3 regions of the Zestomonas ipomoeae genome follow, and region 3 is predicted to be linked to each of the others. Evidence: predicted binding sites of a transcription regulator. Region 3 holds the regulator's gene; each other region holds the start of a gene.

Region 1 (5,736 bases), 180 kb from region 3:
GCCGCTGGCGGCGGTCTGGCGAGAAGCCTTGCACACCGCGGAGCGGGAAAGCGACCAGGCACTGCTCTCATTGCAGAAGCACCTCCGCGACGGATAATGCCCTGGTGTCATTTCCGCCGATAGATTGGCCTGAGTGCCATCTTTGCTCCCTATCCTCTGCCACCGGCCACCGATAAGATCGCCCGGTAGTCCACGTCATCGAGGTAAGCATGACTTTTTCCGAGCTGATCCAGGCGGTGCGTCGCCATCCCGACGCGGTAGTCGTCCCCGAGACCTGGGGGCAGGGGCGCGCCGGATTCGGCGGCCTGGCTGTGGCCATGGTCTATGAAGCGATGCGTGCCCGGGTGCCCTCCGGACGTCCGGTGCGATCGCTGGCGATCACGTTCGTCGGCCCGCTGTCGGTGAATACGCCGACGCGCTTCGAGGTCGAGGTGTTGCGCGAGGGCAAGGCAGTCAGCCAGGTGCTCGGCAAAGCGCTGCAGAACGACCAGGTGGTGACCCTGGTACAGGGCAGCTTCGGCGCGTCACGGGAGTCGGCGGTTGCGGTCGAGGCCGAGGCCGCACCCTCCATGAAGGCACTCGAGACGTGCCAGGAACTGCCCTACGTCAAGGGCGTTACCCCGGAATTCACTCGCTATCTGGCGATGCGCTGGGGTGTCGGCGGCATGCCGTTCACCAATAATCCGTCGCGAGAGATGGGCGGCTGGGTGCGCTTGCGCGACCACCCGCACGAGCCGGTGGACGAGGCGCACCTGCTGGCGCTGGTCGACGCCTGGCCGCCAGCCACATTGCCGCACCTGCGCACCCCGGTGCCGGGCAGTTCGCTGACCTGGACCATCGAGTTCGTGCAGCCCAGCCCGCGGTTGAGCACCCAGGATTGGTGCCTGTATCGGGCAACCATCGAGCACGCCCGCGATGGCTATGGGCATATCGCCGCCGCCCTGTGGAGCCCGGCGGGTGAGCTGGTGGCGCTGAGCCGGCAGACCGTGACGGTGTTCGGCTGAAACCAGCGGCCCGGAGCGTCTCGAACGGAACGCCCCGCCCCGGCCACGCGATCAGCAGGCCGTTGAAAAACGACCTGCATCGCGTTGGCAATACTGCATTTTTCAACGCCCTGTTAGAGCTTCAACTGCCGGATTGCCTTGCTCAGGTCGCTGGATAGGCTGGCCAGTTCCGCGCTGGTGGCGGCGGAGTCGACGGTCTGATTCACCGTCTGTTCGGTGACGTCGCGAATACCCACCACGGAGCGGCTCATTTCCTCGGCGACCTGGCTCTGTTGTTCGGCGGCCACGGCAATCTGGGTATTGCTGTCGCGCATCTGCGCCACTGCACCGGCAATCGCCGCCAATGCCTCGCCGGCTTCCTCGGCTTGCTCCACGCAGCCATCGGCCTTCAGCGAACTTTCCTGCATGAACTCCACGGCGTCGCGGGTGCCGGATTGCAGGGCGGCAATCATCTGGGTGATTTCGTCGGTAGAGTCCTGCACGCGCTTGGCGAGATTGCGCACCTCGTCGGCAACCACGGCGAAACCGCGGCCCATCTCGCCGGCGCGGGCTGCCTCGATGGCCGCATTGAGGGCGAGCAGGTTGGTTTGTTCGGCAATTCCGTGGATCTCATTGACCACGCTGCTGATGCGCTGGCTGTCTTCGGCCAGCTTCTGGATCATCTCGGCGGTCTGCTGGACCCCGCTGGACAGCCCGGCGATGGATTGGCTGACGCGCCCGACCACCTGCTGGCCGGCGCCGGCCAGTTGATCGGCGTTCTTCGACTGATCGCGGGTGTCCGCCGCGTGCCGGGCGATGTTGTGAACGGTGGCGGACATTTCGTTGATTGCCGTGGCGGCTTGGTCCGTCTCGCTCTGCTGGGCGAGCATGCCCTGGCGCACCTCGGTCATGCTCTTGGCCAGGCGCTTGGCGCCCTCATCGAGGCGTTCGGCGGACTGGGCGACGGTGCTCACCACGCGCTGGTAGCCGGCCTGCATGGCGTTGAACGCATTGGCCATCTGCCCGACCTCGTCGCGGCAGTCGAGCGGTACGCGGGCGGATAGGTCGCCGCTCTTCTCCACGTGCAGCATTACATCTTTGAGGGTGTTGAGGTGAGTGAGCAGGAAGTGGATCAGTAGCTGCGAGGCGGCCAGCAGCATCAGCATCAGCAGCCCGACGACCCAGGCATAGCTGAAGGCGCGGTCGGCGAAGACCTGGGACAAGCTCGGCGCGCGGGCCAGCACGGCCACCCGCTGGCCCTCGCCCAGATCGAGCACCTGGGCACCGATCAGTGGATCCTTGCCGAACAGGGCGTCATGTTCCAAGGCAACCCAGCCGCGGCCACGGGCCAGTGCGGCACCGTCGCTGCTGCCCAGACGCGGCGTTTCGCCGGCGGCGAAGCGCAGCAACTGTGCCTGGTTGGGTAGTGCCTGGCCGGTCGGCCAGCCGGAGAGCACCTGCGCCTGGGCTTGCGCGGCCGCCTGGGCTTGGGTCGCGCGACCCTGTTGCTCCAGATGCATGGCATAGAGCACCAGCAGCAGGCTGGTGAAGAAGGCGACCGCGTTCACGGCCCAGAACTTGTATTTCAGAGAGATATCGCGAATCCAGGCGCTCATGGTGTTCTCTTTGTTCAATTGAGCCGATCGGGGATTGCCGAGGAAGTGGCATAGTGCCGAATGGCCGGGCGCGGGCCGTTGACACGGATCAAGCCCGGTCCGAACAGGTTAACGGCCTTCCTGCGCAGCTCTTGAGGGAGGCGGCGTGCGATTTTCATGGACTTTCTTCCGGTCCTGGCGGCGGAGTCGGCTGCTTCGCCGCGGCGGCAGGTCAGTCCCGCTCAGCCGGTTGTGCGCATGGCAGCTCCGGCAGACCGAAGAACGCCCTGGCGCAGGCGCTGGTGTGGGCGGCAAGTCGCTCGATCGACTCGCTGCGATGCGTGGCCACCACGCGCAGTACCTCCGGGAGAAACGCCGGCTCGTTATGTCCGCTCTTTGGCTTGGGCCGCAGGCTGCGTGGCAGCAGGTAGGGGGCGTCGCTCTCGAGCATCAGGCGGCCGACGGGAATTTCCCGCACCAGCGAATGCAGATGGGTACCGCGGCGTTCGTCGCAGATCCAGCCGGTGATGCCGATGTGCAGGTCTAGATCCAGGTAGCCGAACAGTGCGCGCTTCTCACCGGTGAAACAGTGCACGACCGCCGCCGGCAGGCGGTCGCGGTAGTGGCGCAGGATCGCCAGCAGGCGCTGATCGGCGTCGCGTTCGTGGAGGAAGACCGGCATGCCCAGTTCCACGGCGAGGGCCAGTTGTTCCTCCAGCGCTTTTTCCTGCTGCGGGCGCGGGGAGAAGTCGCGGTTGAAGTCCAGACCGCATTCGCCCACGGCGCGCACCCGCGGCTCCTGTAGCAGGGCGCGTAACTGAACGGCGTTGGCGCTGTTCCACTCGCTGGCATCGTGGGGATGCACGCCGGCGGTGCTGAACAGCCGCTGCGCGGATTCATCCAGTTCCTGGCAGAGGGCCAGCGCCTGCTCGCTATCCGCCAGGCTGGTGCCGGTCAGCATCAATTGCACGACGCCTGCGGCGTAAGCGCGAGCGAGCAGTGCCTCACGTTCCCGAGCGAAGCTTGCGTGGGTCAGATTGACGCCAATGTCGATGAGTTGCATGGTGCCTACCTTGGAGGAGTGGTTCCAGTGAAGGGTTTTAAAGAGAAACTCTTTGATTTTCAGTTATTTGAAGCGGCTTTATCAATTTCACATGATGTCTGCGGCTGGCGTTCGCGCCCTGCCTGTGCCAACCTCCGCGCCCCGCGCGGGCTGCGGCGTTCGCTTCCGAGAGAGCCATGATTCGACCTCTATTGCTTCTGCTGTGTCTGCTGGTGCTCATGCCTCAGCTGGCAGTCGCGCGCGTGGTCGGGCCGCCGGAAACCTGGCAGTCGGGCAAGACCCGCGATCTGGCGGAGATTCGCAGCGGCGGCGTGTTGCGAGTATTGATCAACCAGAGTCGTAACAGCTCGGGAGAGGTCAAGGGGCAGCCGATCGGCAGCGAATATCCGCGTTTGCGCGCCTTCGAGCAATTCCTCAATCGCAACGCCGGGGAGGGGCGGCGACTGACCCTGAAGATCGTCCCGCTGGCTAAGGACCGCTTGTTTGCGGCGCTGCAGCGAGGCGAGGGTGACCTCGTCGTACCGGGCGAGCTGTTTGCCGAGCGCCCGCGGGGCATCAGCGGCAGTGCGGCAATCCTGCGGCAGGTTCCACTGGTGATCGTCGGCCGCCAGGGCGATCGGCGCTACCAGCGCTTCGAGCAACTGTCCGGGCGCAGTATCGCTCTGCCGATCGGCAGTGCCGCCGGGGCGGCGTTGCGTTCGATCAACCTGCAACTGGCCGAGCACGGCAAGGCGCCGATACTCATCGAGTGGGTCGATCCAAGCCTGGCGGTGGAAGACGTGCTGGAGATGGTCCAGGCGGGCATTTATCCGCTGACCGCCGTGGAACAACCGATTGCCGAGCGCTGGGCCAAGGTCTTGCCGAAGCTGCGCATCGAACGGCACTTGGTGTTGGCCAACCAGGGCGACATCGGCTGGTTCATGTTGCGCGACGCGACCATGCTGCGTGCCAGCGTCGACCGCTTTCTCAAGGGCTACCACGGCTCTTCCAACCAGGACGCGGCCTTCCAGCGCATCTACCGGCGTTTGTACAAAGTGCACTTCCCGCTGGCACGAGCCGATCGCCAGCGCTTGGAAAAGGTCCGCCCGGTGCTGCAGCGGCATGCCCAGCAGGAGGACATGGACTGGTTGGCGCTGGCCGCGCTGGCCTACAAGGAATCGACCCTCAACCCGGCCGCGCGCGGTGCGGGGGGCGCGACGGGCCTGCTGCAGATCACACCGGTGGCGGCGCGCAGCGTCGGCATAGGCGACTACCGGAGCCTGGATGGCAACGTCCAGGCTGGCGTGCGCTACCTGGCGCGCATTCGCCGCAATTTCTTCGCCAGTGCCCGGCTCAACGACCGCGAGCGCATGGCTTTCATGCTGGCCGGCTACAACATGGGACCGCAACGCGTGCAAAGCATGCGCGCCGAAGCCCGGCGCCGTGGACTCAACCCGAACCAGTGGTTTTTCCAGGTCGAGCGCATCGCCATGGAGCAGTTCGGCATGGGGGTCGTCAACTATGTCAGTAGCGTCAACAAATACCACCTGGCTTTTTCCCGGGAGCGCTATCACCTGGAGCCGCAGCGAGAAGTGAGCGATAGGAAATGATCGAATTGATCGATTGTTGAAAGCCGTATATTGCGCTTTTTATATCGGCCTGATGGGCTAGTCTAAGGGTGTCCGCACAACACGTCCTTCGGAGTCCACATGAACACCCTGATCAAATCCCTGCTCTCCACTCAGGCCGGCTACGGCGCTACCGTCTTGCGCATCGTCGCCGGACTTACCTTCGCTGCCCATGGTTCACAGAAGCTGTTTGGCTGGTTCGGCGGCTATGGCCTGGTGGGGGTCGGTCAGTGGATGGAAAGCATCGGTCTGGCACCGGGCTACCTGCTGGCCCTGATGGCTGGCAGTGCCGAGTTTTTCGGGGGCCTGGCGCTGGTAGTCGGGCTGCTCGTGCGCCCGGCGTCGGCCGTGCTGGCGGTGACCATGCTGGTGGCGATCTTCAGCGTGCACATCGGCAACGGCTTTTTCATAAGCAACAACGGCTATGAATACGCCCTGGCACTGCTGGCCGTCAGCGTGGCGCTGCTGATCGACGGGGGCGGCAAACT
Region 2 (5,736 bases), on a different contig from region 3:
CCATGGCCGGCTCCGCCGGCGTGCTGGTGCCGCCCAAGGGCTACCTGCAACGCCTGCGGGAAATCTGCGATCAGCACAACATCCTGCTGATCTTCGACGAGGTCATCACCGGCTTCGGCCGCATGGGTCGCATGACCGGCGCGGAATACTTCGGCGTGACGCCGGACCTGATGAACGTCGCCAAGCAGATCACCAACGGTGCCATCCCCATGGGCGCGGTGATCGCCAGCCGGGAGATCTATCAGACCTTCATGAACCAGCCGACCCCCGAGTACGCCGTGGAATTCCCCCACGGCTACACCTACTCGGCGCACCCGGTAGCCTGCGCCGCCGGCCTTGCCGCGCTGGAGCTGTTGCAGAAGGAAAGCCTGGTGCAACAGGCCGCCGAGCTGGCGCCGCATTTCGAAACCGCGCTGCACGGGCTCAAAGGTGCCAAGCACGTGGTCGACATCCGCAACTGCGGTCTGGCCGGCGCCCTGCAGATCGCCCCGCGCGACGGCGACCCCATCGTGCGACCGTTCGAAGCCGGCATGGCGCTGTGGAAGGCCGGCTTCTACGTGCGCTTCGGCGGCGACACCCTGCAGTTCGGCCCGACCTTCAACGCCAAGCCGGACGACCTCGACCGCCTGTTCAACGCTGTGGGCGAGGTGTTGAACGGACTGAATTGATGTAGGGGCGAATTTATTCGCCTGATATGTACGGGCTGATCACGGTGTCGCCTGCGGATTCGCCCCTCTCTCCAGCCCTCTCCCGCGAGGAGAGAGGGGGAATGCACCACCCCCCGCAACCGCCAAGCCAAACACCAAAACCCCTTCGTCCGCGAAGGCCAACGAACACAGACACGCTTAGCAGAGAGCCACCCATGACCACCATCCCGCACCTGATCCACGGCGAACGCGTCCAAGGCACCGGCCGCAGTGCCGCCGTGTTCAACCCCTCCACTGGCCAGTCCGACAGCCAGGTCGCCCTGGCCGACCGCGCCACCATCCAGCAGGCCATCGATTCCGCCAAGGCCGCCTTCCCGGCCTGGCGCAACACCCCGCCGGCCAAGCGCGCCCAGGTGCTGTACCGCTTCAAGCAACTGCTGGAACAGAACGAAGCGCAGATCGCCCAGCTGATCAGCCAGGAACACGGCAAGACCCTCGAAGACGCCGCCGGCGAACTCAAGCGCGGCATCGAGAACGTCGAGTACGCCTGCGCCGCCCCGGAAATCCTCAAGGGCGAATATAGCCGCAACGTCGGCCCGAACATCGACGCCTGGAGCGACTTCCAGCCGCTGGGCGTGGTGGCCGGCATCACCCCGTTCAACTTCCCGGCCATGGTGCCGCTGTGGATGTACCCGTTGGCCATCGCCTGCGGCAACTGCTTCATCCTCAAGCCCTCCGAGCGCGACCCCAGCTCCACCCTGCTGATCGCCGAACTGCTGCACCAGGCCGGCCTGCCCAAGGGCGTGCTCAACGTTGTCAACGGCGACAAGGAAGCGGTGGACGCGCTGATCGAGGCGCCCGAGGTCAAAGCCATCAGCTTCGTCGGCTCCACCCCCATCGCCGAGTACATCTATGCCGAGGGCGCCAAGCGCGGTAAGCGCGTGCAGGCCCTGGGCGGCGCCAAGAACCACGCCGTGCTGATGCCCGACGCCGACCTGGACAACGCCGTCAGCGCGCTGATGGGCGCGGCCTACGGCTCCTGCGGCGAGCGCTGCATGGCCATCTCCGTGGCCGTCTGCGTGGGCGACCAGATCGCCGATGCCCTGGTGGAGAAGATCGTCCCGCAGATCAAGGGCCTGAAAGTGGGCGCCGGCACCTGCAGTGGCCTGGACATGGGCCCGCTGGTCACCGCCGCCGCCCGCGACAAGGTGGTCGGCTACATCGACGACGGCGTGGCCGCCGGTGCCGAGCTGGTGGTGGACGGCCGCGGCTACCGCGTGTCCGGCCATGAAGATGGCTACTTCGTCGGCGGCACCCTGTTCGACCGGGTGACCCCGGACATGCGCATCTACCAGGAAGAAATCTTCGGCCCGGTGCTGTGCATCGTGCGGGTCGACAGCCTGGAAGCGGCCATGCAACTGATCAATGACCACGAATACGGCAACGGCACCTGCATCTTCACCCGCGACGGCGAAGCGGCGCGGCTGTTCTGCGACGAGATCGAAGTCGGCATGGTCGGCGTCAATGTGCCCCTGCCCGTGCCGGTGGCCTACCACAGCTTCGGCGGCTGGAAGCGCTCCCTGTTCGGCGACCTGCACGCCTACGGCCCGGACGGCGTGCGCTTCTACACCCGCCGCAAAGCCATCACCCAACGCTGGCCACAGCGCGCCAGCCATGAGGCGGCGCAGTTTGCATTCCCCAGCAACGGCTAAGCGGGTAGGGCGGTAAGGCAAAGGCCAGTCGGGAGACTGGCCTTTTGTTTTCCGGCGCCTACTTGTCATCGCTACGCGAGAATATCGTTCGCCGGCTCAAGTATGGCCTTTTGCTGCCGTTAACTCCGGACAAGCCAGACTGTCGCTTCGGTATGGCAAGGGAACTGCGTTCGCCAATAGGGATGCCGTAATGGCGCTCACGCTCACCAATGTCTCTTCGCTCGGCATTCAGCGCAGCCTGAACGAGAACGCGCGCGCGTTGGAGACCTCGATGCAGCGCCTGGCCACCGGCTACCGCATCAACAGCGCCAAGGACGATGCCGCCGGGCTGCAGATCGCCAATCGCCTGAGCAGCCAGATCAGCGGAATGAAAGTGGCCATGCGCAACGCCAACGACGGCATCTCCCTGGCGCAGACCGCCGAGGGCGCCCTGCAGCAATCCACCAGTATCCTGCAACGCATGCGCGACCTCGCCCTGCAGGCCGCCAACGGCTCCAACGCGGGCAGCGAACGTAGCGCCCTGCAGCAGGAGGTTGCGCAGCTCCAGCAGGAGCTTGGCCGCATCGCTGAAACCACCAGCTTCGCCGGGCGCAAGCTGTTCGACGGCAGCTTCGGCTCCCGCGCCCTGCAGGTGGGCGCCAACGCGCTCGAAACCCTGTCCGTTTCCCTCGGCAGCTACGGGGCCGAGGATCTGGGCGTGGCCGCGCGCGACCTGGTCAACGGCGATGCCGGCGCGGCAAGCAGCGACCAGTTGGGCGGGCTGCTGGCGCAGAACGGCACGCTCGCGGACAACCTGGTGACCGGACAACTGAGCCTCTACGGGCGAACCACGCAGACCTTCGCGGTGGCGGGCTCGGCCAAGGCGGTCGCCAGCAGCATCAACCGGCGCTACGACATGACCGGCGTGTCCGCCGATGCGCGCACCGTGCTGCGACTGGACTTCAGCGAAGACGACACCTACACGTTCGATCTGTACGGCGCCAACAGCAAGGCGGTGAGCATCCATGCCATCGTCAAGGACGGCAACCTCGACCTGATGGCCGAAGCCATCAACGCCCATGCCGTGGCCACCGGCATCAGCGCGCGCGTCGAGGAAGGTGCACTGTGGCTGACCAGCGAAGCCGGCGACGACATCGCCCTGGAAAACCTGCTTTCGGACGACACCGGTACCGTCGATGCGCAGGCTTACAACTACGATGGTGACGAAAAGCTGACGGCTGCGCTGGCCACCCTCACCGACGGTTCGGCGCTGCGCGCCATCGGCGTGGTGCGCCTGAGCAGCACCCAGGCCTTCCGCACCCAGGCCAGCACCGCGACCATAGACGGCAGCACCGCCACCAAGACAAGCAGCCTGAGCCGGGTCAGCGATATCGACCTGCTGACCAGCATGGGCGCCCAGGCCGCCATCGGCGTCATCGACGGCGCGCTCGGCCTGGTGGACAGCGCCCGCGCCGAGCTGGGCGCGATACAGAACCGGCTCGCCTACACCATCGAAAACCTGGGCAACATCTCCGAAAACCTGTCCGCGGCCCGCAGCCGCATCATGGATACCGACTACGCCGCCGAAGTCTCCGAACTGGTCCGCCGGCAGATCCTGCAACAGGCCGCCACCGCCATCCTGGCGCAGGCCAACCAGCGCTCCCAGGCGATATTGGTTTTGTTGCAGGGGCTTTGAGTCGGCTGGGGTTGTGCTGTATTCACCCATACGCCAACCGCACTCAGCGCTTTCAGCCGCAATGAGATCGAGAGTCGATAGCGGGTGCTTCTACACTCGCCGCAAAGCCATCACCCAACGCTGGCCGCAGCGCGCCAGCCACTAGGCGGCGCAGTTTGCGTTTCCGAGTAGTGGGTAAGCGGGTAGGGTGGTAGTGCAGAAAGGCCAGTCGGGAGACTGGCCTTTTGCTATTTATTCATGTTGAAGAAAAATTCAAGATCAGAGTTTAGTGTTCTGCCCTTGTAATATCCTTCATAGTTTAGCTCCTGCTTAGTAATCCCTGTTTCCTCTTCAGTGTAGACTCTAAAGTAAAGATGGTTCAGTGGGTTTGATATGGCGTGCTTTTCGAAGCTTATCCAGTTTGCCAGGATTGATGTGACATGTTTGTTAGCAGATTTGTAGCTATTTCTCTCGCTGAGAAATAATTTAACGCAGGCGCTGACTACTGCAAATTTTCCATAGCGTACACCTTGACCATATGCGGCCATGCCAAAGCGATCATCTTTATGGCGGCTCAAGTCTCTCTCTATGTCAAATAAGTGTTGATAGCAAACATAGGCGTAGAAATACTCAAAAAACCTATTGGAGTCATTTAAGAATTTACTAAAGTTTTCTTCTTGAAATAAGCGCTTTGAGCTGGTTCTGCGGGCTTGTGCTGCAAGACCGTCGCAAGTCATGGCGAGTCGAAGTAACGTTTCTCTGTCTACTATGAGGGATCGATTGATATAGCGATCTCGAATTCCGTCTGCATATTCTCCTTTTTTTCTCTCATAGTAGAAGCCATATTCTCTGAAAATTTTCTCTTGAAGTTCTATTTGAATTCTGTCGTTTGACCTGCGGTCTGCGTCGCTTACTGCGCTCTGCTTGTTGGTGGCTTTTGAAATGTCTTCTATTAATTTTAATTTCGCTGCTTCGTCCCTTGTGGCGGTGTCGCCAAATGTTATGATTTTTAATAGGACTTCTTTGTTGTCAAAGACTTCGGTGGATTCTCTTTTTAAATCTACTTCCTCGTAAATTCTGCTGAGGGTGTAGGCTGATTGGCCCCCATTAATGATTTGTGGGTTCTTTATAACGATTTGTGCCTTATCCTTTTGTCCGATCTTTTCGTTAACCTGAGTTTCATCGGAGAGCATGGTGATGCCATTGTTAAATAACGCAAATTCATTTGTTTTTCTATCTTTTATTGTTTTGTATATTTCTTTGTTTACGGAGTTTGACTGTAGCTCCAAATAGCACCTTGGATTGAACTTTAAGATAGAGTTTTTGTATCGATATAGAATCCTCCCTATTTCTTCGGTGGGAACGAAGACAACCGTGATGTCACAGTCCTTGAATTCTGTTTCAACGCTATAGCTTATCCTTGATCCAGATGAATTCTTATTCTTTAGATTCAGTGAGATACATAATTGGTTGTTGTTGTAATAGGTTCCCGTTACAACCGGAAATACAAGGTTGTTATATACTTTTTCGTGGTCGTAGAGCTGTGTTGGGAAACCGTTTGTGAGCTTCTTGAGCTGGCTTTGCTTGATGCCTTTTAGGTTTGCTAGGACTATGACTTCGTAAGTGTATCGCCCGATATCCTCAATTTGATTCATTTCTCTCTGTAGTTGCTTTATTTTTCCGTTATAGTCGTTTTCGTCTTCATCAAAGTTTTCTCCGTCCG
Region 3 (5,736 bases):
CCGGAGCTGCCTGTCATCACGCTCGAGCCAAGGTTGGAACAGATATTGCTGAACAGTCTTCAGAAGGCCGGTCAGGGCAGTGAAGAGGGCATCCTCCTCGAACCCGGCATGGCCGAGAAGCTGCAACGCTCCCTGGTGGAGGCGGCGCAGCGCCAGGAGATGCTCGGCAAGCCGGCAATATTGCTGGTAGCCGGTCCGGTCCGGGCTATGTTGTCGCGATTCGCTCGCCTCGCAGTGCCGAACATGCACGTGCTGGCGTACCAGGAAATACCCGACAACAAGCAGGTCACCATCGTCGCCACTGTGGGACAGAACTGAGGTCCATAGGCCATGCAAGTCAAACGCTTCTTCGCCGCCGATATGCGTCAAGCCATGAAGCTGGTTCGCGATGAACTCGGCGCAGATGCCGCCATCATCGGCACACGCCGGGTTGCCGGCGGCGTCGAGTTGACCGCTGCGCTCGATTACCAGCTGCCGCCGGAGCCGGTTCGCCAGCCGAACCCGGCGCTGGAGGCCGAGCTGCGCAGGACTCAGGCGAAGATCGCCTCGGCCCAGGCCGAACTGGCCGGCAGTGCAGCGACTGCCGGAAAGGACCGCCAACTGCTTGGCGCTTCGGCTCCGGCACCCAAGGCCAAGCCTGCCGTGGCTCCGGCCCCGACACCACGGCCGGTAGCAGCGGCCGCGGCGAAGCCGGCGGCCGATCAGCGCGTGCTCGACGCGATGCGTTTCGAGCTGCACGGCCTGCGCGAGCTGATCGAAGTGCAGCTCGGCTCGATCGCCTGGGGCCAACTGCAGAACCGCCGTCCGCAGCAGGCCAACCTGTGGCGCCGCCTGCAGCGCATGGGGCTTTCCGCCGAACTGTCCCGCGCCCTGCTGGACAAGGTCGCCAACGTCCAGGAGCCGCGCCAGGCCTGGCGCATGCTGCTGGCCCACCTGGCTCATGCGATCAAGACGCTGAAGCAGGAACCGCTGGAGGAGGGCGGGGTGATCGCCCTGGTCGGTCCGGCCGGAATGGGTAAAACCACTACGCTGGCCAAACTGGCGGCCCGTTATGTGCTCAAATACGGCGCCCAGCACATTGCGCTGGTCAGTCTGGACAGCTATCGCATCGGTGCCCAGGAGCAGCTCAAGACCCTGGGGCGCATCCTGAATGTCTCGGTGACCCAGGTGGATCCAGGCCAGTCGTTGACCCAGGCCCTGGCGCCGTTGGCGAAGAAGCGCGTTGTGTTGATCGATACCGCTGGCCTGCCGGCCAGCGATCCGGCCTTGCGCATGCAGTTGGAAACCCTGGCCAGCCGGGGGGTGAAAGCAAAAAATTATCTGGTTTTGGCGGCCACAAGTCAGAGCCAAGTGCTCAAGGCGGCCTACCATAGTTATAAGCGCTGCGGTCTGTCCGGTTGCATTCTGACCAAGCTGGACGAGGCCGCGAGCCTGGGCGAGGTGTTGGGGCTGGCTATTGGCCAGCGTCTGCCGGTAGCCTACCTGACGGACGGGCCGCGCATTCCGGACGATCTGCACCTGCCGCGCAGCCACCAACTGGTGAGCCGGGCCGTCAGCTTGCAGGCACCCGAGGAGCCGAGCGAGGAAGCCATGGCCGACCTGTTCGCCGGCCTGTATCACAACCCGCCGCGCCGCGCCGGGTAGTCAGCGCAGAGGATTTCAACGATGCCTCAGTCGCAGCAAGACAAGGTGTGTAGAGAACATGGGTAGTATGCATCCCGTACAGGTGATAGCGGTGACCGGCGGCAAAGGCGGCGTCGGCAAGACCAACGTGTCGGTCAATCTGTCCATGGCCCTGGCCGATCTCGGTCGGCGGGTCATGCTGCTGGATGCCGACCTGGGGTTGGCCAACGTCGATGTCCTGCTCGGCCTTACGCCGAAGCGCACGCTGGCCGACGTCATTCACGGCGAATGCGAGCTGCGTGACGTGCTCCTGCAAGGCCCCGGCGGCATTCGCATCGTGCCCGCCGCTTCCGGCACCCAGAGCATGGTGCAGCTCTCGCCGCAGCAGCATGCCGGGCTGATCCAGGCCTTCAGCGACATCAGCGACAACCTCGACGTGCTGGTGATCGACACCGCCGCAGGCATCGGCGATGCGGTGGTCAGCTTCGTTCGCGCCGCCCAGGAAGTCATCGTGGTGGTTTGCGACGAGCCGACCTCGATCACCGATGCCTACGCGCTGATCAAGCTGCTCAATCGCGATTACGGCATGAGCCGCTTCCGTGTGCTGGCCAATATGGCCCATAGCCCGCAGGAGGGTCGCAATCTCTTTGCTAAGCTGACCAAGGTCACTGATCGTTTTCTCGATGTGGCCCTCCAATACGTAGGGGCGATTCCCTATGACGAGTCGGTACGCAAAGCCGTGCAGAAGCAGCGAGCGGTGTATGAGGCGTTCCCCCGCTCGAAGTGCGCCCTGGCGTTCAAGGCGATTGCCCAGAAGGTCGACACTTGGCCGCTTCCGGCCAATCCGCGCGGCCACCTGGAGTTCTTCGTCGAGCGCTTGGTGCAGCCAGTAGCAGATTCATCCGTATGACAGCAGCCAGTGGACTTCGTATGTACAACAAGGCACAGGCGAAGGACTCGCAGCATCAACTCATTGAGCGCTATGCCCCGTTGGTCAAGCGCATTGCCTATCACCTGCTGGCGCGTCTGCCGGCCAACGTGCAAGTGGATGATCTGATGCAGGCTGGCATGATCGGCCTGCTCGAAGCTTCGAAGAAATACGATGCTGGCAAGGGGGCCAGCTTCGAAACCTACGCCGGTATCCGCATCCGTGGCGCGATGCTCGACGAGGTGCGCAAGGGCGACTGGGCGCCGCGTTCCGTGCATCGCAACACCCGCATGGTGAGCGACGCCATCAAGGCAATCGAGGCCAGAACCGGTCGAGACGCTAAAGATCAAGAGGTTGCGGCCGAACTCCAATTGAGTCTCGAAGATTACTACGGCATTCTGAGCGACACTTTGGGCAGCCGTTTGTTCAGTTTCGACGATCTCCTCCAGGACGGCGAGCACGGTGGGCTGCGCGAAGACGGCGGCAGTACGCAACCCGAGCCTGCGAGCGAGTTGGAAGACCAGCGCTTCCGCCTGGCGTTGGCCGAAGCCATCGAGAACCTTCCAGAGCGCGAGCGCCTGGTTTTGGCGCTGTACTACGACGAAGAACTGAATCTCAAAGAAATCGGCGAGGTACTGGGCGTCAGCGAATCGAGGGTCAGCCAGTTGCACAGCCAGTGCGCCGCGCGTCTGCGGGCGCGCCTGAGCGAGTGGCGGGCAAGTTGAAGAGCAAGCCGGTTTCGCGATTAAACGGCGTTCTCAGGAACTGAGTGCGTTAGGACTGTACGGAGGTCGACTTGGACAAGAACATGAAAATCCTCATCGTTGACGACTTCTCAACGATGAGACGGATCATCAAGAACCTGCTGCGCGACTTGGGGTTCACCAATACCGCAGAGGCCGACGATGGCACCACCGCGCTGCCCATGCTGCAAAGTGGCAGCTTCGACTTTCTCGTCACCGATTGGAACATGCCCGGCATGACCGGCATCGACCTGCTGCGCGCGGTGCGTGCCGACGAGCGCCTGAAAACGCTTCCGGTGCTGATGGTGACCGCCGAGGCCAAACGCGACCAGATCATCGAAGCGGCCCAGGCCGGGGTGAACGGTTACGTGGTCAAGCCGTTCACGGCCCAGGTACTGAAAGAGAAGATCGAAAAGATATTCGAGCGGGTCAACGGCTGATGCCTGCCGCGAGGGCGCTATGGAACACGAAGACTCCCAACTGGGTGACGTTGAGTCGACCCTGAAAGCCAATGCCCGTGAGCTGGTCAATAGCCTGGAACGAGGCAATTTCAGCGAAGCGGTGCAGTTCATTCACGAGCTCAACAAAGTGCGTGATCGCGGCCTTTATCAAGAGGTCGGCAAGCTGACCCGTGAGCTGCACAACGCCATCGTCAACTTCCAGCTCGACCCTCGGGTGCCACATGCCAAGGAAGTCTCGCAGATCGCCGACGCGACCGAGCGCCTGAACTACGTGGTGCAGATGACCGAGAAAGCGGCCAATCGCACCATGGATTTGGTGGAGGAGTGCGCTCCGCTGGTCAACGATCTTAACGACGAGGCGCAGAGCCTGGGAGCCGACTGGGGCCGTTTCATGCGCCGGGAAATGAGCGCGGACGGTTTTCGTGAGTTGGCCAAGCGCATCGAACTGTTCCTGACCCGCAGCGAGCGCGACAGCGGCAAGCTCTCCAGCCACCTCAACGACATCCTTCTGGCGCAGGATTACCAGGACCTCACCGGCCAGGTGATCAAGCGGGTGACCCAACTGGTGACCGAGGTGGAAAGCAACCTGCTCAAGCTGGTGCTGATGGCCAGCCAGGTGGATCGCTTCGCCGGCATCCAGCACGATCAAGAGTCATTGCAAGCCGATCAGAAAAAACAACAACAAAAAGCGTCCTCCCAAGGTGAAGGTCCGCAGATTAATGCCGATAAGCGTGAAGACGTCGCGTCCAGCCAGGACGACGTCGACGATCTGCTATCCAGCCTGGGTTTTTAGGGGAGCATCCATATGAGCTTCGACGCCGATGAAGAAATCCTCCAGGACTTCCTGGTAGAGGCCGGCGAGATTCTCGAACAATTGTCCGAGCAGTTGGTTGAGCTTGAGAGCCGCCCGGACGACACGGGGTTGCTCAATGCCATTTTTCGCGGCTTCCACACCGTCAAGGGTGGGGCCGGCTTTCTCCAGCTGAACGAACTGGTCGAGTGCTGCCACATCGCCGAGAACGTCTTCGACATCTTGCGCAAGGGCGAGCGGCGCGTCGACTCGGAGCTCATGGATGTCGTCCTGCAGGCACTGGACGCGGTTAACGAAATGTTCGGCCAGGTGCGCGAGCGCACCGAACCGACACCGGCTTCCCCCGAACTGCTCGCGGCCCTGGCGCGCCTGGCCGAGCCGGCCGGTGCCGAGGAAGCCAGCGCACCGGCGGTGGAGGCTGAGCCAGAGCCGGAACCCGAACCGGAGCCGGTCGCTCCGGCGGCATCCAGCGACATCACCGACAGTGAATTCGAGAAACTGCTCGATGCCCTCGGCGACGAGCCTGCGCCGGCGGCCAGTGCGCCAGCGCCGGCAGCGGGCGGCGACGAGATCACCGACGACGAATTCGAAGCGTTGCTGGATCAGTTGCATGGCAAGGGGCAGTTCGCCGCCGCGCCGGCTGCCAAGCAGGCCGAGCCGAAGCCGGCGCCCCCTGTTGCAGAAACCCCTGCCGCCGGTGGCGACGAGATCACCGACGATGAATTCGAGGCGCTGCTCGACCAGTTGCATGGCAAGGGCAAGTTCGTTGCGCCCGAGGAGCCCGCTCCAGCGGCTCCCGCCGCCAAGCCGGCCGAACCGGCTGCGCCGGCCAGCAGCAGCGACCTGATCACCGACGACGAATTCGAAGCGCTGCTCGATCAACTGCATGGCAAGGGCAAGCAGCCCGAAGCGAAGGCGCCTGCCGCGCCGCCCGCTGCCGCCAAGCCGGCCGCGCCAGCCCCACCGCCCGCGAAGCCAGCCACACCGCCGGCGGCAGCCAAGCCAGCGGCACCGGCGAGCAAACCTGCCGAGAAACCGGCCGCCAAGGCGCCCGAGCCCGCCAAACCAGCAGGCACCGCCGCACCCGCGACGGCTCCAGCCGGCGACAAGCCGGGTGCGATGAGCGAAGCGGAAACCACCGTGCGGGTCGATACGGCTCGCCTCGACGAA

What was found. Region 3 encodes FliA, which starts transcription of late flagellar genes. Its sites were predicted from a motif close to CTAAAGTTTNNNNNNNNNNNGCCGNTAA; they were not measured.
Region 1: the regulator FliA is predicted to act here: its motif matches at 2,708-2,735, upstream of ACWKV7_RS00785 (methyl-accepting chemotaxis protein).
Region 2: the regulator FliA is predicted to act here: its motif matches at 2,455-2,482, upstream of ACWKV7_RS19930 (flagellin N-terminal helical domain-containing protein).

The regions. Positions count from the first base shown of each region.
Region 1 is NZ_JBSKHQ010000001.1:176,535-182,270, reverse strand. Features, by position in the region: gene ACWKV7_RS00795 (CHAD domain-containing protein) at 1-97, shown strand, start outside; gene ACWKV7_RS00790 (acyl-CoA thioesterase) at 210-1,004, shown strand; gene ACWKV7_RS00785 (methyl-accepting chemotaxis protein) at 1,118-2,599, opposite strand; gene ACWKV7_RS00780 (TatD family hydrolase) at 2,811-3,641, opposite strand; gene ACWKV7_RS00775 (MltF family protein) at 3,818-5,230, shown strand; gene ACWKV7_RS00770 (DoxX family protein) at 5,330-5,736, shown strand, end outside.
Region 2 is NZ_JBSKHQ010000021.1:63,233-68,968, forward strand. Features, by position in the region: gene aptA (omega-aminotransferase AptA) at 1-668, shown strand, start outside; gene mmsA (CoA-acylating methylmalonate-semialdehyde dehydrogenase) at 863-2,359, shown strand; gene ACWKV7_RS19930 (flagellin N-terminal helical domain-containing protein) at 2,550-4,034, shown strand; gene ACWKV7_RS19935 (AIPR family protein) at 4,262-5,736, opposite strand, start outside.
Region 3 is NZ_JBSKHQ010000001.1:356,808-362,543, reverse strand. Features, by position in the region: gene flhA (flagellar biosynthesis protein FlhA) at 1-318, shown strand, start outside; gene flhF (flagellar biosynthesis GTPase FlhF) at 331-1,644, shown strand; gene fleN (flagellar synthesis regulator FleN) at 1,703-2,533, shown strand; gene fliA (RNA polymerase sigma factor FliA) at 2,530-3,276, shown strand; gene ACWKV7_RS01535 (chemotaxis response regulator CheY) at 3,360-3,734, shown strand; gene ACWKV7_RS01530 (protein phosphatase CheZ) at 3,754-4,548, shown strand; gene ACWKV7_RS01525 (chemotaxis protein CheA) at 4,561-5,736, shown strand, end outside.